2 linked regions of the Polymorphobacter megasporae genome follow. The protein of the gene in region 2 interacts with the protein of the main gene of each other region in a pairwise test. Links are inferred from orthologs where the notes say so. Each region holds a gene or a part of one and is shown on either strand. Other genes may lie near its edges. The genes, in order: ftsZ and rlmN.

Region 1 (9,422 bases), 300 kb from region 2 along the record:
CAGGGGCGGACATGGGGCTGGGACGCGAACAGCATCTGGGTCAGCGGCAACTGCCGCGCGGTCTTCTCGGTCAATCGCGCTGGCGGCGGGAACGGCGGCGGCGGCTATCCGGGCGGAGGTTACCCGGGTGGTGGCGGTCCCGGTGGCGGCGGTTACCCAGGTGGCGGTTACCCAGGTGGCGGCGGTGCGGGCTACCCGCCCCAAGCGCGCCAGATCACCTGCGAATCGTGGCAATTCCAGCCGAACGAATGTCCGGCGGATACGCGCGGCGGTGTCCGCCTGCTCCAGCAGACCGGCGGTATGTGCACGCAGGGCCAGACGTGGGGCTTCACCCCGCGCGGCATCTGGGTCAACAACGGCTGCCGCGGCATCTTTGCGGTCGTCGGCGGCCGCCCCGGGGGCCCCGGGCCCGGTGGCGGCTTCCCCACCGCGCCAATTCCCGGCAACGGCGGGCGGATGATCGTCTGCGAATCGTGGCAGTTCCAGCCGAGCCGCTGCGCCACCGATGTCTTCCGCCGCCCGCAGATCGACGTCATCGCCGGCAACTGCGTCCAGGGCCAGACATGGGGCTGGGACCGCGGCGGCATCTGGGTCAACGGCGGCTGCCGCGCACGCTTCCGGCTTGGCTAGGATGACGCGGCCGAGAACGCATCAAGGGGGAAACGACCATGATCGCATTGCCTAAACGCCTGTTTGCGGAAGGCTTCGGCACCTTCTGGCTTGTCTTCGGCGGGTGCGGCAGCGCGGTTCTGGCGGCTGCGTTCCCCGGCGTCGGCATCGGGCTCGCCGGTGTCAGCCTCGCGTTCGGGCTGACCGTCCTGACGATGGCGTACTCGATCGGCCACATCTCGGGCTGCCATCTCAACCCGGCCGTTACGATCGGATTATGGGCGGGCAAGCGCTTTCCCGCGAAGGACATCCTGCCGTACATCGTCGCGCAGGTCGCGGGGGCGATCGTCGCCGCGTTCGTCCTGATGACGATCGCGCAGGGCGGTCCCGACTTCGTGATGGGTCCGACGAGCCTCGCGGTCAACGGCTACGGCATCCAGTCGCCGGGGCATTATACGCTGATGTCGGGGCTGATCATCGAGGTCGTACTGACGTTCGGCTTTCTCATCGTCATCCTCGGCGCAACCGACACGCGGTCGCCGTCGGGGTTCGCGCCGATCGCGATTGGCCTCGCGCTGACGCTGATCCATTTGATCTCGATCCCGGTGACCAACACGAGCGTCAATCCGGCGCGGAGCACCGGCCCGGCATTGCTCGTCGGCGGCCTCGCGCTCCAGCAGCTCTGGCTGTTCTGGCTCGCCCCGATCGGCGGCGCGCTCCTCGCCGGGGGTGCCTACCGCTGGCTTGCTGGCGAACCCGCCGCACCCGCGATGGTCGGCGAACCGATGCTCGGCGCGGATCAGTAACCCGGCATCGGGCTCGGCCCGATCACCCGCGCATACTCCCTGAGCGCATAGCGATCGGTCATCCCGGCAATGAAGTCGCCGACGTGACGCGCGCGTTCGGGCTCGGCGGCGGGGAGCGTCGCCTGCCAGCGCGGCGGCAGCTGGTTGGGATCGGCATCGAACGCGGCGAACAACCCGGCGACGATCTCGACCGCTGGGTCGCGGAGGCGGGCGACCTCGGGATGGGTATACATCCGCGTGCGCAGAAAGTGTTTGAGCGCCCCAGCGCTGTCCGCCATGCCGTCCGAAAAGCCGATCAGCGCGTGCTCGGCCGCGCGGACATCGGCGACCGAGCCGGGCGCGACGGCGGCAATGCGGGCGCGGCTCGTCGCGAGAAGGTCGTCGACCATCCGCCCGATCTGCTCGCGGACGAGTTCGGGAACGAGTCGCCGCCGTGCCGCCACTCCGGGGAAGCGCGCGGTCACCGCCGCCCAGCAGTCGGCGACGAACGGCACTGCGACGACGTCGTCGATCGTGAACAATCCGGCGCGCAACCCGTCGTCGAGGTCGTGATTGTCATAGGCGATGTCGTCCGCCGCCGCTGCGACCTGCGCTTCGAGCCCCGGCCATGTCGCGAGATCGAGCGGAAACCCGGTGTCGGCCTCGCTCAGCGCCCACGTCGGCGCGACGACCGGGCCGTTGTGCTTGGCGAGACCCTCGATCGTCTCCCAGCTCAGGTTGAGGCCATCGAAACCAGGATAGCGCTGCTCGAGCCGCGTGACGATCCGCACCGTCTGGGCATTGTGATCGAAGCCGCCGAACGGGGCCATCGCGGCTTCGAGCGCATCCTCGCCCGAATGGCCGAACGGCGGGTGGCCAAGGTCGTGGGCGAGCGCGCAGGCTTCGGTCAGGTCCTCGTTTAGCCCCAGTGCGCGGGCGACGGCGCGGGCGATCTGCGCGACTTCGAGGCTGTGCGTCAGGCGGACGCGGAAATGGTCACCGTCGGGGGCGACGAACACCTGCGTCTTGTCGCGCAGCCGCCGGAACGCCGAGCAATGGACGATGCGGTCGCGGTCGCGCTGGAACGCGTCGCGGGTCGCCGACGGGGCCTCGGCGAAGCGCCGCCCGCGCGACGCGGCGGGGTCGGTGGCGTAGGGTTTCATCCGCGGAAATCGAGCCAGACGCTGCGCGCGGCGAAGTCGGTGACGATGCCGAAGCGCTTGAGAAGCCTCACCCCGATATTGGCATCGGCGGCGGTCGGGCTGGTGTCGATCGCGGCGGGAACGTCGTAAAATCGGCGGCCGCCGAGATCGAGCGTGCGCAGCGACAACGTCGTCTGGAGGGTCGCCCCGCCGATGCCGCCGCCCGGGATCGTCGCGAGCGGTCGGCCGTCGGCGAGCATCTGGTGGCGGTTGGCGAACCCCGCACCGATCAGGACGCTACCGCCGTTGCCGAGGTCGAAATCGGCCCGTGCGGGGGAGCCCTCGATCAAAATCGGGATGGTTTCGACCCCACGCTCGGGCACGAGCGGCAGCCGGACCCCCGCCGGGACGATCGATGCTCCCGCGCGCACACTCCCCGCACGCAGGTCGATCGCCAATCGCGCCGCATCGAATAGATCGCGCCCGACGAGCACGTCGATCCGGTCGAGGTGCACCCGCCGGGCGATGTCGGCGAGATCGATCACCGCGACGGTCGGCGAGCGCAGCCGCAGCCCGGCAACGATGACCTCGACCCCGCGAACGAGGCGCGCCTCGATCGTTGCCGCGCCGGTCCCGCGCACAGTCGCCGCCGATCCGCCGCTGATCCCGAGCCGGGCGGCGAAGGCGCGGTCGAGCACGGTCATCTCGGCGCCCGAATCGAGCAAGGCAGTGGTCGGCCGGCCGTTGACCACGGCGTCGACGAAGACCCGGTCGTCGACGACGCGGAGCCGGGTCGCGGCGCTATCGGCGTTTGCAGGACCGGCGAAGCCCGCGAGCATCGCCGCCGCGCCGCCCGCCAGCAGCGCGCGGCGGTCGAACCTCAACGAACCGTCCCCGCCGCGGTCAGCGCCGCGATCCGGGCGGCGTCGTAGCCGAGTCCCGCCAGCACGTCGCCGCCGCTGAACACGGTCGTCATCGCCGGGGCGGCGGTCGTGCTGATCGAATAGCGCGGCGCCGGAGCGGGCTGGACGACCCCGCCCGCCTCGACGAAGGTGGCTCGCGCCACGTTGTGCGGATGCGCCGGGGCTTCGGCCATGCTCAGCACCGGCGCGAAGCAGACGTCGGTCATCTCCATCATCTCACACCAGTCGTCGCGGGTCCGCGTCAGGAACAACGCGGTAAGCTTGTCCTTGAGCGGCCCCCAGCTCGCGCGGACCATCTGCGCATCGAACTCGGGCGCGGCGTCGAGCCCGGTCAGGCGGCGGAGCTCGGCGTAGAATTGCGGCTCGATCGACCCGATCGCGATCCACTTGCCGTCGGCGGTTTCGTAGCTGTCGTAGAAATGCGCGGCGGTATCGAGCAGGTTCGTGCCGCGATCGTCGGACCACATGCCGTTGGCGCGGAACCCCCAGATCATCGACATCAGTACCGCCGCGCCGTCGGTCATCGCCGCATCGATCACCTGCCCCGCGCCGGTCTTCGCGGCGTGGAGCAACGCACTGACCATGCCGAACGCGAGCATCATCCCGCCGCCGCCGAAGTCGCCGACCATGTTGATCGGCGGCGTCGGCTTCTCGCCTGCGCGACCGAAGGCGTGAAGCGCCCCCGCCAGCGCGATGTAGTTGATATCGTGCCCGGCCGCCGCCGCGTACGGCCCGGTCTGGCCCCAACCGGTCATCCGCCCGTAGACCAGCTTCGGGTTGTCGGCGAGCAGCACGTCGGGGCCGAGCCCGAGGCGTTCGGTGACGCCCGGGCGAAACCCCTCGATCAGCCCGTCGGCGGTGCGGACGAGATCGCGGACGACGGCGATCCCTTCGGGTGACTTGAGGTCGACGCCGATCAGCGTCCGCGACCGCAGCAGCGGATCGCGGCTGTCGATCCGCGCGCCGGGACGGTCGACGCGGATGACCTCCGCGCCGTGATCGGCGAGCATCATCCCGGCAAAGGGCCCCGGACCGATCCCGGCGAGTTCGATGATGCGGAGCCCGGCGAGCGGTCCAGCCATGTCTAGTCTCCCCAAGCGATTGCCTGCGTGATGGCGCAGACCGGTACATCGCGGCAAGCGAAACCCGCGCAGGCCGGGCGGCCGACTTGGCTGGGCGACGTTCGGATCGTCAACGGCAAGCGAAGCCGGTACACTCCCGCCGGGCATTCGCGTCGCAAGCTTCAGGGTGGATATGGCAAGCAGAACCGGGAGCCGTCCCTTTGCCGTGACTGCCCGCAGTCGGACAGGCGGCGGCGTGCTCCGTGCGCTGGCGCGTTTCGCCACCGTTGCGGTGTTCTTCGCCTTCGCAGGATGCCACCAGCCGGTGCGCAATCCTCCGCCATCGGTCTCCTATGACGGTCTGCCGGTCAGCGGCCCGATGATCGACGCGAAGCGCGCGGGCTTCAACGATTGCGTCGATCTCGATGCGGTTCATATCCGCTGCCGCCGGCACGGCGTCATGGTCGGGGATGCCGGTCCGTACGAAGCCGCGGTCGATCTCGCCGGGAGCAGCGGCGAAGGCGGCTTCGACCAGCTGACTTTGTGGCACGACAGCGACAACAACGCGGTGTTCAAGCTGACCCAGGCACTCGAAGCGTCGGGATGGTCGCGGTGCCTGACCGGGAACGGCAGGACGGGAGACCAGGCGATCTACATGCGTAAAGGCGCGCCGGTCCGGGTGTCGATGGACATCAGCTATTGGTCGAAACGCCGGGTCAGGCTGATTCCGCAGTGGAACCAGCAGGAAGCTCACTGCACCCCTGCCTAGTCCGCGATCCGAACGGGTTCGACGACAACAGCGCCGTCATCCCCGCGAAGGCGGGGACCCATCACCCCAACATTAGTGGTGATGGGTCCCCGCCTTCGCGGGGATGACGGCTGTCTTGTAGGTCGTCGCTCTCACGCGAAAGCAGCACGATCGTCGCGCTACCGAACGCCTACCCCGCCCTAGTTGTTCGCCTGCTTCTTAAAGAACGACGGGATCGCAACCTCCGGCTGAGGGTCGGGTTCGCCTTCGGGGTCGGGGGCGAGCGTCGTGACGGCCGGGCGCGCGGCGGGCTTGCGGCTGAGGTTCATCATCTTCTCGAACAAGGTCAGCGGCTTTTCCTCGACCTCGGGCTGCGGGCGCATCGGCGTCAGTGCAGCCGGGGTCGCCGCAACGACCGGGGCGGCGGGCTGCGGCGGCGCCGGGGTGAAGCGGATCATCGGCTCGGCGGGCTCGTCGACGACGTCGTCGAGGCTGAGGTCGAGCGGCTCGGGTTCGGGTTCGGTGACGGCGTGAGCGCTCGCGCTGACGGTCGGCTCGGGGGCCGGTGTGCGCGGCGCGGCGGCAGTCGGGAACGCCGACGCGGTGCCGCCGAACGCGGGCATCGTCCGCGTCGTGCTGACCGCCGGAGTCCGCGCGACGACGTCGATCCCGGTCGCGACGACCGACACCCGCATGACGCCGTTGAGATCGGGGTTGAACGCCGAGCCGACGATGATGTTCGCCTCGGGGTCGACCATCTCGCGGATGTGCGTCGCGGCTTCGTCGACTTCCATCAGGCGGAGGTCGTCGCCGCCGGTGATGTTGATGATGACGCCCTTCGCGCCGCGCATCGAGACTTCGTCGAGCAACGGGTTGGCAATCGCCTTTTCGGCCGCCTCGATCGCGCGGTTCTCGCCCGATGCCTCGCCAGTGCCCATCATCGCCTTGCCCATTTCGGACATGACGGTGCGGATGTCGGCGAAGTCGAGGTTGATCAGGCCGGGCATGATCATCAGGTCGGTGATGCCGCGGACGCCCTGGTGGAGAACCTGGTCGGCCATCGCGAACGCGTCCTTGAAGGTCGTGTTGGCGTTGGCGATGAGGAACAAATTTTGGTTCGGAATGATGATCAGCGTGTCGACGTGCTTCTGCAGCTCGACGATGCCTTCCTCGGCCGAGCGCATCCGCTTGAGGCCCTCGAAGGCGAACGGCTTGGTGACGACGCCGACGGTCAGGATGCCCTTTTCACGCGCGGCGCGGGCGACGACCGGGGCCGCGCCGGTGCCGGTGCCGCCGCCCATGCCGGCAGTGATGAAGCACATGTGGCAGCCGTCGAGCGCGGCTTCGATCTGCTCGATCGTTTCCTCGGCAGCGGCTCGACCGATCTCGGGACGCGACCCGGCGCCGAGGCCCTGGGTGATCTTGAGCCCGAGCTGGATTCGCGTCTCCGCCTCGCTGACCGCAAGGCTCTGCGCGTCGGTATTGGCGACGACGAAGTCGACCCCCTGGAGGCCGCTGACGATCATGTTGGTGACGGCATTGCCGCCGGCTCCACCGACGCCGATGACAGCAATCCGCGGCTTGAGCTCAGTCAGCTCGGGACGCTTGAAATCCACCATATCTCGTCTCCTCTTCCAACTGTCATACTACAGACGGTGAGTCTGGTCCAAGTACTTCACAGGCTAGAACGTAATTTATCGACCATTTGCTGGAGCCGCCCCGACGGCTTCCCGCCCTTCGCGGCGGACGCGGTCGACGGCTTGGCATTCCACATGTCGGGCAGGTCTTCGGCAGCGAACAAAGCGAGGCCCGCAAGCGTCGCGAACGCGCACCCCGACTGCGCATCGGGCAGCCCCGTCAGCCCGCGCGGGCGGCCGAGACGGACGTTCTTACCGAGCACGCCTTGGGCGAAATCGGCGATCGACTTGATCTCCGCGCCTCCGCCAGTGAGCACGACCTGCCGCGCCTGTGGTCCGGTGAAGCCCATCTGCGGCAGCAGCAGCGCGACCTCGCCGAACAGCAGGTCGAGCCGGTGGCGGACGACCGCGACGATCTGCGACTTGGGCACGCGGAGCGGCTCGGCAGTGTCGTCGTCGCTGATCGGCGGCACCTCGATGATGTCGTGATTGTCCTTCTGCGCGGTGATCGCCGCGCCGTGGAGCGTCTTCAACCGCTCGGCATGGCTGCGCCGCGTCGCGAATGCCGAGGCGATGTCGTTGGTGATGTCGCCAGCGCCCATCGCGATCGAAGCGACGCCGACCAGCTGCCCCATCATGTGGACCGCGATGTTGGTCACCCCTGCGCCGATCTCGACAAGCGCGACACCCAGCTCGCGCTCTTCGGCGGCGAGGACCGCGAGGCTCGATGCGGCGGGGGATGCGACCATCGTCCGCACCCCGAGATGCGCGCTGCGGACCGCGAGGTCGAGGTTGCGGATCGGCGGCGTGTCGGCGGTGACGATGTGGATGTCCATGCCGAGCCGGTCGGCGTGGAACCCGACCGGGCTTTGCACTCCGGTCAGCCCGTCGATCGAATACAATGCGGGCTGGGCGTGGAGGACGGTGCGGCTGCCGGGGTCGATCCGTGCGCGCCCGGCGGCAAGCAGCGTCGTCATGTCGGCGGCGGAGATCTTGTGGCCGCCGATATCGATCTCAACGTTCTCGACCTCGCTGCGTAGGCCGCCCGCCGACATGTTGACGTAGACCGCCTCGGCCTGGACCCCGGCGTTGCGTTCGGCCTGGTCGACCGCGGCGCGGATCGCGCTCTCGGTCTTTTCCATGTCCGCGACGAGCCCGCGGCGGACGCCGTGGCAGACACGCTGGCCGACGCCGATGACGCGCGGGTCGGCGCCGTTCGCGCCGATCAGCGCGATCAGCGCCGCGACCTTCGACGTGCCGACGTCGAGGACGGTGACCGTGCGTTCGCCGCGCTGCGGTTTGGCGGTGCTCAAATCGTCACCGGCTTATTCGGCGTCTTCTTTTTGTCGGGCTTGACCGGTGCCGCGACGCGCACCGTCATCTGACCCGGCTGGCGGAGATCGAACCAGACATAGCCCTTGCCGAGCATCCCGGTCTTGCGGTCGAGCGCGTCGAACTTCGCCAGCGCGGCGGGTGCGAGCGCGCCCTCGGGGAGCGCGAGCGTCTCGCCCGACTTGAAGCGCAGGTCCCAGCGCCGTTGGCCGACGAAGGTCGCGGCGTCGACCGTCCCAGCGAGGCGCGGCTGGCCGCCGAGCAGGGCCAGCAGGTCGTCGACGTGCTCGTTCGCCCCCGCGCCGACGATCAGCGGCAGCGTGGCGAAGCGGTCAAGGTGGTCGCCGGTCAGCGCGATGCCGCTGCGGTCGACCGCCGCGAGCTTGTGATGATACTGCCACAAAGCGACCGGGCGGCGCTCGACGATATCGACGATCAACGTATCGGGCAGCCGCCGCGCGACGCTCGCATCGGCGACCCACGACAGCGCCCGGAGACGAGCGCGTGCCGCGGACAGATCGACGAGCAGCATCGAGTTGGTCGGGCCTTCGAGCGCAGCGGTGACGACCGCGAGCCGGGGGGCGTTGGCGACGCCGTGGACCTCGACGTGACGGACCTCGAACCCGGCACGGCTCGCGGCTTGCGCGGTCGACAGCCACGCGCGCTCGGGGACGTGGAGCAGGATCGCGACGACCGCAGCGGCGACCAGCGCGAGCGCGAGGAATCCCGCCGCGACGTGCCGCCACAAACGCGCGGCGGCGACGGGCACGCGGACCATCGGCACCGGCTCGCGCTTCTTCGCCACCGGACGGCGCGCGGGGGCACGGCGCTTGATCACCGCCGTCGTCATGCCGCGCTCGCGAGAATACGCGCGACGAGCGCATCGTAATCGATGCCGCGATACCGCGCCTGTTCGGGGACGAGGCTGAGCGCAGTCATCCCGGGCTGGGTGTTGACCTCGAGCAGGTACAGCCCGCCGACGCCCTGCGACGGGTCCCAGCGGAAGTCCGACCGCGACGTGCCCCGGCAGCCGAGCGCGACATGCGCGCGGACGGCGATATCGAGCGCGGCGGCGGTGATGTCGTCGGGCAGATCGGCGGGGCAATGGTGGACGGTGCGGCCCTCGCTATACTTTGCCTCATAGTCGTAGAAGCCCTGCGCGGTGGTCAACTCGGTCACCGCCAA
Region 2 (9,496 bases):
TCGCGCTCGGGGTCGACCTCGGCGACCTGCGACCCGCGGCCGGATTGAAGGCCGCCGACCTCAAGGGCAGCGTCGTCATCGCCCCGCCGTCGGCGCTTAACGACCGTTGGAGCCGCCGCCTGCCCGACCCGATTACCGCGATGGCGTCGGGCTGGATGCGGGTGCGCCAGCGCGCGGTCCAGCGCCAGGTCGAACTACCGCTCATCATCTCCGACCACGCCGACTGGGACGAGCTGACGACAACCTGCACCGAACTCGCGCCGAACGAGGTGTGGGTGACGCACGGGCGCGAGGAGGCGCTGGTCCATTGGTGTCAGACGCGGCAGATGCGGGCGCGAGCGCTCGATCTGGTGGGGTTCGACGACGAGGACGACTAGCTCCTCCCCCGAAGCAAAGGGGAGGAACCAGGCGCTAGCTCAGACCAATGTCGCCAGCGCGCCGCGGTCGAAGTCCTTCAGCTCGCCCATCCGCCCGTCGCGGACTTTTTCCGCCCAGTCGGGATCGACGATCAATGCGCGGCCGACCGCGACGAGGTCGAACTCGTCCTTCTCCAGCCGCTCGAGCAGATTGTCGAGCGACGCCGGCTGCGACTGCTCGCCGCCAAAGCCCGCGACGAACTCGCCCGACAGGCCGACCGAGCCGACGGTGATCGTCGGCTTGCCGGTTAGCTTCTTCGCCCAGCCGGCAAAATTGAGTCCCTCGTCGCCGTCGATCTCGGCGAACTCGGGCTCCCAGAAGCGGCGCTGCGAGCAATGGAAGACGTCCGCCCCGGCCTCGGCGAGGGGGTTGAGCCATGCCGCCAGCGCGTCGGGGGTGGCGGCGAGCTTGACGGTGAAGTCCTGCTGCTTCCACTGCGACAGGCGGATGATTAGCGGTAGGTCGCCGATCGCCGCCTTGACCGCCTTGACGACTTCACCGGCAAAGCGCGCGCGTTCGGGCAGCGCGCCGTTCCAGCCGTCGTCGCGGACATTGGTCCCCTCCCAGAAGAACTGGTCGATCAGGTAGCCGTGTGCGCCGTGGAGTTCGACCGCGTCGAAGCCGATGCGCTTGGCGTCGGCGGCGGCCTGCGCGAAGGCGGCGATCGTGTCGGCGATATCGGCGTCGGACATCGCATTGCCGTACGCCTTGCCCGGGCGGAGCAGCCCGGACGGGCCCTCGGCGTCGTGCTTGTAGTCGGGCAGCGTCGGATTCTTCATCGCGCCGACGTGCCACAGCTGCGGCGCGATCTTGCCGTGCGCGCCGTGGACCGCGTCGACGACCTTGCCCCAGCCGCCGAGCGCCGCTTCACCGTGAAACACCGGCACGTTGGGGTCGTTGAGCGACCCGGCACGATTGACCCCGGTGCCTTCGGTGACGATCAGCCCGACCTGCCCCTCGGCGCGCCGCTGGTAATATTCGGCGACGTTCGCACCGGGCACCCCGCCGGGCGAGAACGACCGCGTCATCGGCGCCATGACGATCCGGTTGGGCAGGTGCAGCCCGGCCATGTCGAACGGGCGGAAAAGCGGGTTGGTCATCGGGCAGGCTCCGGTTGCGATGGCCCGCATTAGGCGATGGTTGACGGGCGCGGCAAGTGCGGCGCGGCGAAGGATTTCTTGAGTGCCGCGCACTTTACGGACCTGCGCGCGGCGCACCTCGGTTATACCCTTGGATCGAAGGACAATTGCCATGACCGGCGCGCGACTTGACGATCACGCGGCACATCCGGCGGAGCTCGCGGCGAGCGGCGCTGCCACCGTCAAGGACCCGGTCTGCGGCATGACCGTCGATCCGGCGGCATCGCCGCATCATGCCGCGTACCACGAGCAGACCTATCATTTTTGCAGCGCCGGCTGCCGGACGAAGTTCGTCGCCGGTCCCGCCAAATACCTCGGTGCGCCGCGAGAAGCGTCGGCGGCACCCGGTGCGGTCTGGACCTGCCCGATGCATCCCGAGATTCGTCGCGACAAACCGGGGAGCTGTCCGATCTGCGGCATGGCGCTCGAACCGGCGGAGCCATCGCTCGACGACGGCCCTAATCCCGAACTGGTCGACTTCACCCGGCGGCTCTGGTTCACGGGCGTTCTCGCCGTGCCGCTGCTGGTCGTCTCGATGGGTGCCGAGATGTTCGGCTGGCACCTTTTCGACGCGCGCACTTCGGCATGGGTTCAGCTCGCTCTGTCCGCGCCGATCGTCCTTTGGGCAGGGTGGCCGTTCTTTGCGCGGGGGTGGACGTCGGTCGTCACCCGGCACCTCAACATGTTCACGCTGATCGCGATCGGGGTGGGTGCCGCCTTTCTCTATAGCCTCGCCGCGACGCTGGTTCCGGGCGTGTTCCCGTCGGCGTTCCGGATGCACGGGGCGGTCCCGGTCTACTACGAGGCGGCAGGCGTCGTCGTGACGCTCGTCCTGCTTGGCCAGGTGCTCGAACTCCGCGCGCGGGCTGCGACCGGCCGCGCGATCGGCGCATTGCTCGACCTCGCCCCCAAGACCGCACATCGGCTGGCCGCCGATGGCAGTGAGTCCGAAGTCGCGCTCGCCGAGGTGCGCACCGGCGACCGGCTCCGCATCCGCCCCGGCGAAGCGATCCCGGTCGACGGCATCGTTATCGACGGACGCTCGGCGGTCGATGAGTCGATGCTGACGGGCGAGCCCGCGCCGGTCGAGAAGTTTGCCGCCGCTGCGCTTACCGGCGGGACGGTCAACGGCACCGGCAGCCTCGTCATGGAGACGCGCGCCGTCGGGGCCGACACGATGCTGGCCCGGATCGTCCGGATGGTCGCCGACGCGCAGCGCAGCCGCGCCCCGATTCAGGCCGTTGCCGACCGCGTCGCGGGCTGGTTCGTCCCCGCCGTCGTGCTCGTCTCGGTCATCACTTTCGTCGTCTGGAGCCTCGTCGGACCCGAACCGCGGATGGGCCACGCCCTGCTCAATGCGATCGCGGTCCTGATCATCGCCTGCCCGTGCGCGCTCGGACTGGCGACGCCGATGTCGATCATGGTCGCCGCCGGGCGCGGGGCGCAGGCGGGCGTGCTGATCAAGAACGCCGAGGCGTTGCAGGCGTTCGACACGGTCGACACGCTGGTCGTCGACAAGACCGGAACGCTGACCGAGGGCAAGCCCCGCCTCACCGCCACCGAGCCGGTACCCGGCTTCACCGCCGAGCAACTGCTCGCCGCCGCGGCCGCCGTCGAGGCGCAGTCGGAGCACCCGCTCGCCCGCGCCATCGTCGGCGCTGCACGTGAGCAGCAGCTGGCGTTCGGCACCGTCGCGGACTTCGCCTCGCAGACCGGGCTCGGCGTCAGCGCCACCGTCGATGGCGTTCCGGTCGTGCTCGGCAACACTGCGCAGATGACGCGCGTCGGGGTCGATCCGTCGCCGCTCGAAGCCGCCGCCGACGCGCAGCGCCAGACCGGCGCGGGCACGCTGTTCGTCGCCATCGGCGGCAGGCTCGCCGGGTTTCTCGCCGTCGCCGATCCGGTTCGCGGCAACGTCCGCGAGGCGATCACCGCGCTCCGCGACGACGGTCTTCGCATCATCATGCTGACCGGCGACAACCTGACCACGGCGAACGCGGTCGCAACCGCGGTCGGCGGCCTCGACGAGGTTCGCGCCGGGCTTGCGCCGGAGGACAAGGCGCGGATCGTCGGCGAGCTCAAGGCACAGGGCCGCCGCGTCGCGATGGCGGGCGACGGCATCAACGACGCGCCAGCGTTGGCAGCCGCCGACGTCGGGCTGGCGATGGGCACCGGCACCGACGTCGCGATCGAGAGCGCGGGCATGACACTGACCGGCGGCGACATCTCGGCGATCGTGCGAGCGCGCACGCTGTCGAGAGCGACGATGCGCAACATTCGCCAGAACCTGTTCTTCTCGTTCGTGTTCAACGGCATCGGCGTGCCGGTGGCGGCTGGAGTGCTTTACCCCGTCGCGGGCATTCTCCTGTCGCCGATGTTCGCCGGGGCGGCGATGGCGCTGTCGTCGTTGACCGTCGTGCTCAATGCGCTGCGCCTCAACGCCGTGAAGCTCTGACAGGCCCGGAGCAACGCGTTTAGTGTAAGCTCGGGCGACTTAGGCAATCTGCGGCTTCGGAAGTCCACGTCGCCAACGACGCCTGGGACGACCGCATTTGCCACTCAGGCGCCAGCATCGGCCTATCGCAGATCGTCGATTCGGAGCCCGCTCTCGCCCGACGCCTGCCGTCGTTTCGCTTCGTGGTTGGCCTGCGGCTTGACGAAGATCGCCGACACCTCGGGGTGGTGGTCGCGGATGCGGCGCTCGAGATCGATCACCGCCGCCTCGATTTCCGGCGTCCGCAGCGCGTCGTCGAATTCGAGACTGAGGGTGACGACGACCTGGTCGGGGGCGAGCTGGATCGTCGCAACGCCGTTCGCCCGGTCGACCCCGGCGGTCTCATGCGCGAGCCGCAAGACCGCCGTACTCAGCGCGGGGTCGGCGCGCTCGCCGATCAGCAGCGCCTTCGACTCGCGCGCGAGCAGTGCAGCGACGACGGCGAGGATCAGCCCGATCAGCAGGCTCGCCGCGCCGTCCCAGCGCGGATCGCCGGTGACGACCGCGAGCCCCGAACCGGCGGCGGCAACGGCGATCCCGGTCAGGGCCGCTGAATCCTCGAACAGCACCATGAACGACGGCGGGTCCTTCGACCGGCGGAACGCCTGCCAGATCGTCAGTCCGCCCTGCTTCGAGCGGAATTCGCGGAAGGCGACGAACCACGACGCCCCCTCGAAAACCGCCGAAACCCCGAGCACGCCGAAGACCAGCGCGGGCGAACTGATCGGCTCGGGGTGAAGCAGGTGCGCAACGCCCTCGTAGACCGAGACGCCGGCTCCGACCGCGAAGATCAGCAGCGCGACGACGAAGCTCCAGAAGTACAGCTCGCGGCCGTAGCCGAGCGGGTGGTCGGCGTCGGGTTTCCGCGCGCTGCGCTTCATGCCGTACAGCAGCAGCACCTCGTTGATCGTGTCGACGAGGCTGTGTACCCCCTCGGACAGCATCGCCGACGATCCGCTGATCGCCGCCGCGATGAACTTGACGACGGCGATCGCGAGATTGCCCGCAAGCGCCGCCCAGACAACGACGGTGCTGCCCGATTTAGCGCCCGACTTCACGCGACCCAGTGGATATCGAAGGGGAGTTCGGTCCCCGCAAGCAGCCGTCCAACCGGGAGCTTCGACTTGGCCCCGTCTTCGAGCGCGGTCTCGAGCGCGGCCTTTGCCGCGTCGCCCTGGCAAGCGACCGACAGCGCGCGCGCCGCCATCAGCGTCGTCTTGGTCAGCGTCACACGGCCGTCCTTGCCGCCTGCCGGCATCACCCCGATCGCCTTGCACGTCGCCGGGGCGGTGATCGCCGCGTCGAGGTCGGGGCTGGCGACGAGCGAGCCGGTGCCGCCGTCGGCATCGACGACCAGCCACGCGAGGTCGAGCGGCCACTTCATTGCGCCAAGCCGCTCATCGGCATCGAGCCCGGCCTTCTTATATTCGGCTTTCGCGTCGCCGATTAGCGGGATGACCCGCGCGCCGATCGGCAGGAAGGCGCGCGCCAGCATGCCGACGGTGCTCGACGCGTCGGTCGGGGCGACCATCCGGTCGTCGGTCGGAATGATCGTCACGCGCTTCCAGTTGAGCTTGGCCTTCGCCAGCCGGGCATAGACCGGTCCGGGCAACGCCCCGCCGGGCAGGGCGATCAGCGCATCGCCACGCGCGTCCAACGCGCTGTCGATGATGAATTCGATGTCCGACGCGACCGCATCGTACAGTTCGTCGGTGTCCTCATAGTCCCACCATTCGGCTTCGATCATGCTGTCTTGCGCTCCAATTGCTCGTCGATGGCGCGATAGCGCATCTCGGCTGCCGCCATATAGTCACGCGTGATCGGGAGCACGTCACGTTTCCGTGTCAGCTGCACCTGGACGTTCATGTGTCCGTCGTTGCGGAAGGCCGCGATCGCCGCTGCGAGGTAGAACTGCCACATCCGGAAGAAGCGCGCGTCGTACAGCGCGACGATCTTGTCCTCCGCCGCGACCGCCCGGCGATACCATTCCTCGAGCGTCAGCGCATAATGAAGGCGCAGCACCTCGATGTCGGTGATCCACAGCCACGCACGCTCGACCGCCGGGGTGATCTGCGACAGCGCCGGGGCATAGCCGCCGGGAAAGATGTACTTTGCCGTCCACGGGTCGGTCGCCCCCGGGCCGTCGGCACGGGCAATGGTGTGGATCAGCGCGACGCCGTCGGGGGTCAGCAGCGAGTGGACCTTGTCGAAGAACTGGCGGTAGTGCGGCAGTCCGACATGCTCGAACATCCCGACCGAGACGATCCGGTCGAACTGGCCAGTGAGCGCGCGATAGTCGATCAGTTCGAAGCGAACATGGTCGGAGACTCCGGCCTCGGCAGCGCGGCGGCGCGCGACCTTCAACTGCTCCTCGGACAGCGTCACGCCGGTGACGTCGACCCCGGCGACGCGGTGGAGGTACAGCGCCATCCCGCCCCAGCCGCAGCCGATATCGAGTACACGCTGCCCGGGCTTGAGATCGAGTTTGGCGGCGATATGCGCCTTCTTGTGGGCTTGGGCGGTCTCGAGACTGTCGTCGTCGTGGTCGTAATAGGCGCATGAATATTGGCGGTCGGCGTCGAGGAAGAGGTCGTACAGCCGGTCGGACAGATCGTAATGGTGGGCGACGTTGCGCTTCGACCGGCGGCTGAAATTGATCTGATCGAGCTTCGCCGCGATCGCCGCCTGCCGCCATAGCCCGAGCCGGATCGGATTATCGCGGTCCCAGCGGACGTTGTGCGTGACGAGGTGGACGAGGTCCTTGATGTCCCCGTCCTCCATGATCAGGCGGCCGTCCATATAGCCCTCGCCCGCGCCGATTGCGGGCCCCAGCGCGATAGCGCGCGCAGTCCGGGCATCGGTCAGGCGGAAGGTCACCGGGCGGATCGTCGCCGACGGCGCGCCGAAACGGTGGACCGTACCGCGATGGTCGACGATCGTCAGTTCGCCTTCGCGGATCATCTTGTTGAACAAGCGTGTGAGAAGAAACATGGCCAACCCTGCTGCCCCGGCGGCGGCCGGGCTAACTATCGTTAGATCGTTTCGGTCATAGATAGGTTCCGGTTACGCTGACGCGTCCAGATTGATCCGTCATCCGACTCTTTATAATTCGTTAGGAGTAATTGATACTTACCCATAGTGTCCCCAGCAATCTGGGGGCGGATATGAAAATTGTTGTGTGGCTTAAGCGGCTGTGGCGCGCATATCTAAATCTTGTTCGCAAATCGCCGGAAGACGACGATGATGAGTATTCGATCTGGTGAGCCAGTTACGCCGCAGCATCGACCCACCCGGCTTCTTTCTCTGCCGAGCGCCGGTCGAGCTCGGCGCGGCTGATCTTCTCGCTCGCCGACTTCAACTGCCCGCATGCCGCCATGATGTCGCGACCGCGCGGGCGGCGCACCGGGGCCGAGATGCCGCCGCGGAAGACGATATCGCTGAACCGCGCGATCCGATCCGGGTCCGAACATAGATAGTCCGATCCGGGCCACGGGTTGAACGGGATCAAATTGACCTTCGCCGGAAGACGGTACTTGCGGATCAGCCGGACGAGCTCGCGCGCGTCGTCGTCGCTGTCGTTCTTGTCCTTGAGCATGACGTACTCGAAGGTGATCCGCCGGGCGTTGTTCGCTCCCGGGTACGCCGCGCACGCCGCAAGCAGCTCGTCTATGCCATAGCGCTTGTTGATCGGGACGATCTCGTCGCGGACCTCCTTGGTCACTGCGTGGAGCGAGACCGCGAGGTTGACCCCGATCTCCTCGCCCGCCCGCGCCATCATCGGCACCACGCCCGACGTCGATAGCGTAATCCGCCGCTTCGACAGGCCAAGCCCGGTCGCGTCCATGACGATGCCGAGCGCCGCCTTGACCGCCTCGAAATTATACAGCGGCTCGCCCATCCCCATCATCACGATGTTAGTCAGCATCCGGCCTTCGGAGGTATAGTTGCCGCGCGGCGCATCGTCGTCGTCCGCGTCGTCATCGTCGTCGTCGGCCCTCGCGACGGATTTCGCAGCGCCTGTCGGCCATTCGCCCAGCGCATCGCGTGCGAGCATCACCTGCCCGACGATCTCGCCCGGCGTCAGGTTGCGGACGAGCTTCATCGTGCCGGTAAAGCAGAAGCGGCAATTGAGCGTGCATCCGACCTGCGCCGACACGCACAATGTCCCGCGATCGGCATCGGGAATGAAGACGCACTCGGCCTCGTTGCCATCGTCGAAGCGCAGCAGCCACTTACGCGTCCCGTCGGTCGACACCTGTGCCTGCGCAATCTCGGGGCGCCCGACGACGAAATGCTCGGCGAGAACGGCGCGGGTGTCGCGCGCGATGTTCGCCATCAGGTCGAAGTCGACGACGCCGCGGTGATACACCCAATGCCACACCTGCGATGCGCGCATCTTCGCCTGCTTCGCGGGGATGCCCGCCGTGGTCAGCGCCTCAGTCAGCTCGGTCCGCGTCAGCCCGACGATCGCGGTCTTGCCGTCGGCGCGCAGCGACGCGACGCGCGGCACCGGAACGGGGTCAATGAAGCCGGGAATTTGCATAATTGGCATCTAGGTCCGGTGCGCGGCAAAAGAAAGGCGGAGGCCGAAGCCATGAACCTCAACCACGTCACCCTGCCAGCGCACGACTATGCCGCGAGCGTCGCCTTCTACACCACGCTATGCGCGGTTCGAGATGGACGGCGGGTCGACGCTGTCGGTCGAGATCATGGCGGATGGCGAACACGCTGGAGCGGCAGAGATCTACCTGCATTCCGACGACGTCGATGCGGAGGTCGCGGCGGCAGCGGCGCGGGGGATAGTGTTCGATTATCCGCCGCGCGACGAGGACTACCTGTGGCGCTGCGCGCGAACGACCGATCCGGCAGGCAACCGCATCTTCCTGTACCACGCCGGGGTCAACCAGCGCTTCCCGCCGTGGCGGATCGGATGCGGTGAGGGTGGTGGTGGAGCCTAGCGGGATCGAACCGCTGACCTCTACAATGCCATCGTAGCGCTCTCCCAGCTGAGCTAAGGCCCCGTACCACGTGATCCACCCGTTGGGCCGGGCGGAGCGGCTGACTACGCCAACGCAAGCGCGGGCGCAAGAGTTTCCCCCGGCCCATCGGACCGGGGTCGAATGACCTACGCCTCTTCTTCGCCGTCGTCCGGGACGACAACGGCCAGATCCTCGTCGTCGCCGATGTCGACATCGGGCTCTTCGGCGTCTTCGGCGACGTCGAGGTCCTCGTCGTCGGCGTCGATCACCTCGCCGTCCTCATTCGTCTTGACCGCCGGCTTCGCGGTTTCGAACGGCAACGGCTGCTTCGACTTGAGCATCGATTCGGGCACCCAGACGTTGCCGCAGTTGATGCACGTGACCGGATCTTCGTTGCCGAGATCGTAGAATCGCGTGTTGCATTTCGGGCAGGCACGCTTGGTGCCCCATTCGGGATTGACCATGAC

What was found.
Region 1: the proteins of rlmN (region 2) and ftsZ interact in binary tests that used the Escherichia coli proteins (3 or more experiments, as listed by UniProt). The link is inferred for Polymorphobacter megasporae from one-to-one orthologs.

Annotation. Positions count from the first base shown.
Region 1 is NZ_CP081848.1:1,678,994-1,688,415, reverse strand. Bases 4,679-7,567 are described here. They hold ftsZ (cell division protein FtsZ), read right to left. Parts: upstream 6,888-7,567; coding sequence 5,469-6,887; downstream 4,679-5,468. Other genes in these bases: ftsA (cell division protein FtsA), read right to left, coding at 6,944-7,567; KTC28_RS07845 (hypothetical protein), read left to right, coding at 4,714-5,289. Outside these bases: KTC28_RS07870 (DUF3011 domain-containing protein), read left to right, coding at 1-630; aqpZ (aquaporin Z), read left to right, coding at 669-1,415; KTC28_RS07860 (deoxyguanosinetriphosphate triphosphohydrolase), read right to left, coding at 1,409-2,557; KTC28_RS07855 (retropepsin-like aspartic protease), read right to left, coding at 2,554-3,420; KTC28_RS07850 (CaiB/BaiF CoA transferase family protein), read right to left, coding at 3,417-4,541; more of ftsA, read right to left, coding at 7,568-8,218; KTC28_RS07830 (cell division protein FtsQ/DivIB), read right to left, coding at 8,215-9,087; KTC28_RS07825 (D-alanine--D-alanine ligase), read right to left, coding at 9,084-9,422. UniProt on the Escherichia coli protein: Essential cell division protein that forms a contractile ring structure (Z ring) at the future cell division site. The regulation of the ring assembly controls the timing and the location of cell division.
Region 2 is NZ_CP081848.1:1,377,280-1,386,775, forward strand. What follows is about bases 6,457-9,419. They hold rlmN (23S rRNA (adenine(2503)-C(2))-methyltransferase RlmN), read right to left. Parts: upstream 8,594-9,419; coding sequence 7,319-8,593; downstream 6,457-7,318. Other genes in these bases: KTC28_RS06450 (SAM-dependent methyltransferase), read right to left, coding at 6,457-7,041; KTC28_RS06460 (hypothetical protein), read left to right, coding at 8,727-9,008; KTC28_RS06470 (FYDLN acid domain-containing protein), read right to left, coding at 9,176-9,419. In the rest of the region: KTC28_RS06425 (ligase-associated DNA damage response exonuclease), read left to right, coding at 1-377; KTC28_RS06430 (NADH:flavin oxidoreductase), read right to left, coding at 417-1,517; KTC28_RS06435 (heavy metal translocating P-type ATPase), read left to right, coding at 1,759-4,011; KTC28_RS06440 (cation diffusion facilitator family transporter), read right to left, coding at 4,134-5,108; KTC28_RS06445 (6-phosphogluconolactonase), read right to left, coding at 5,105-5,797; more of KTC28_RS06450, read right to left, coding at 5,794-6,456; more of KTC28_RS06470, read right to left, coding at 9,420-9,493.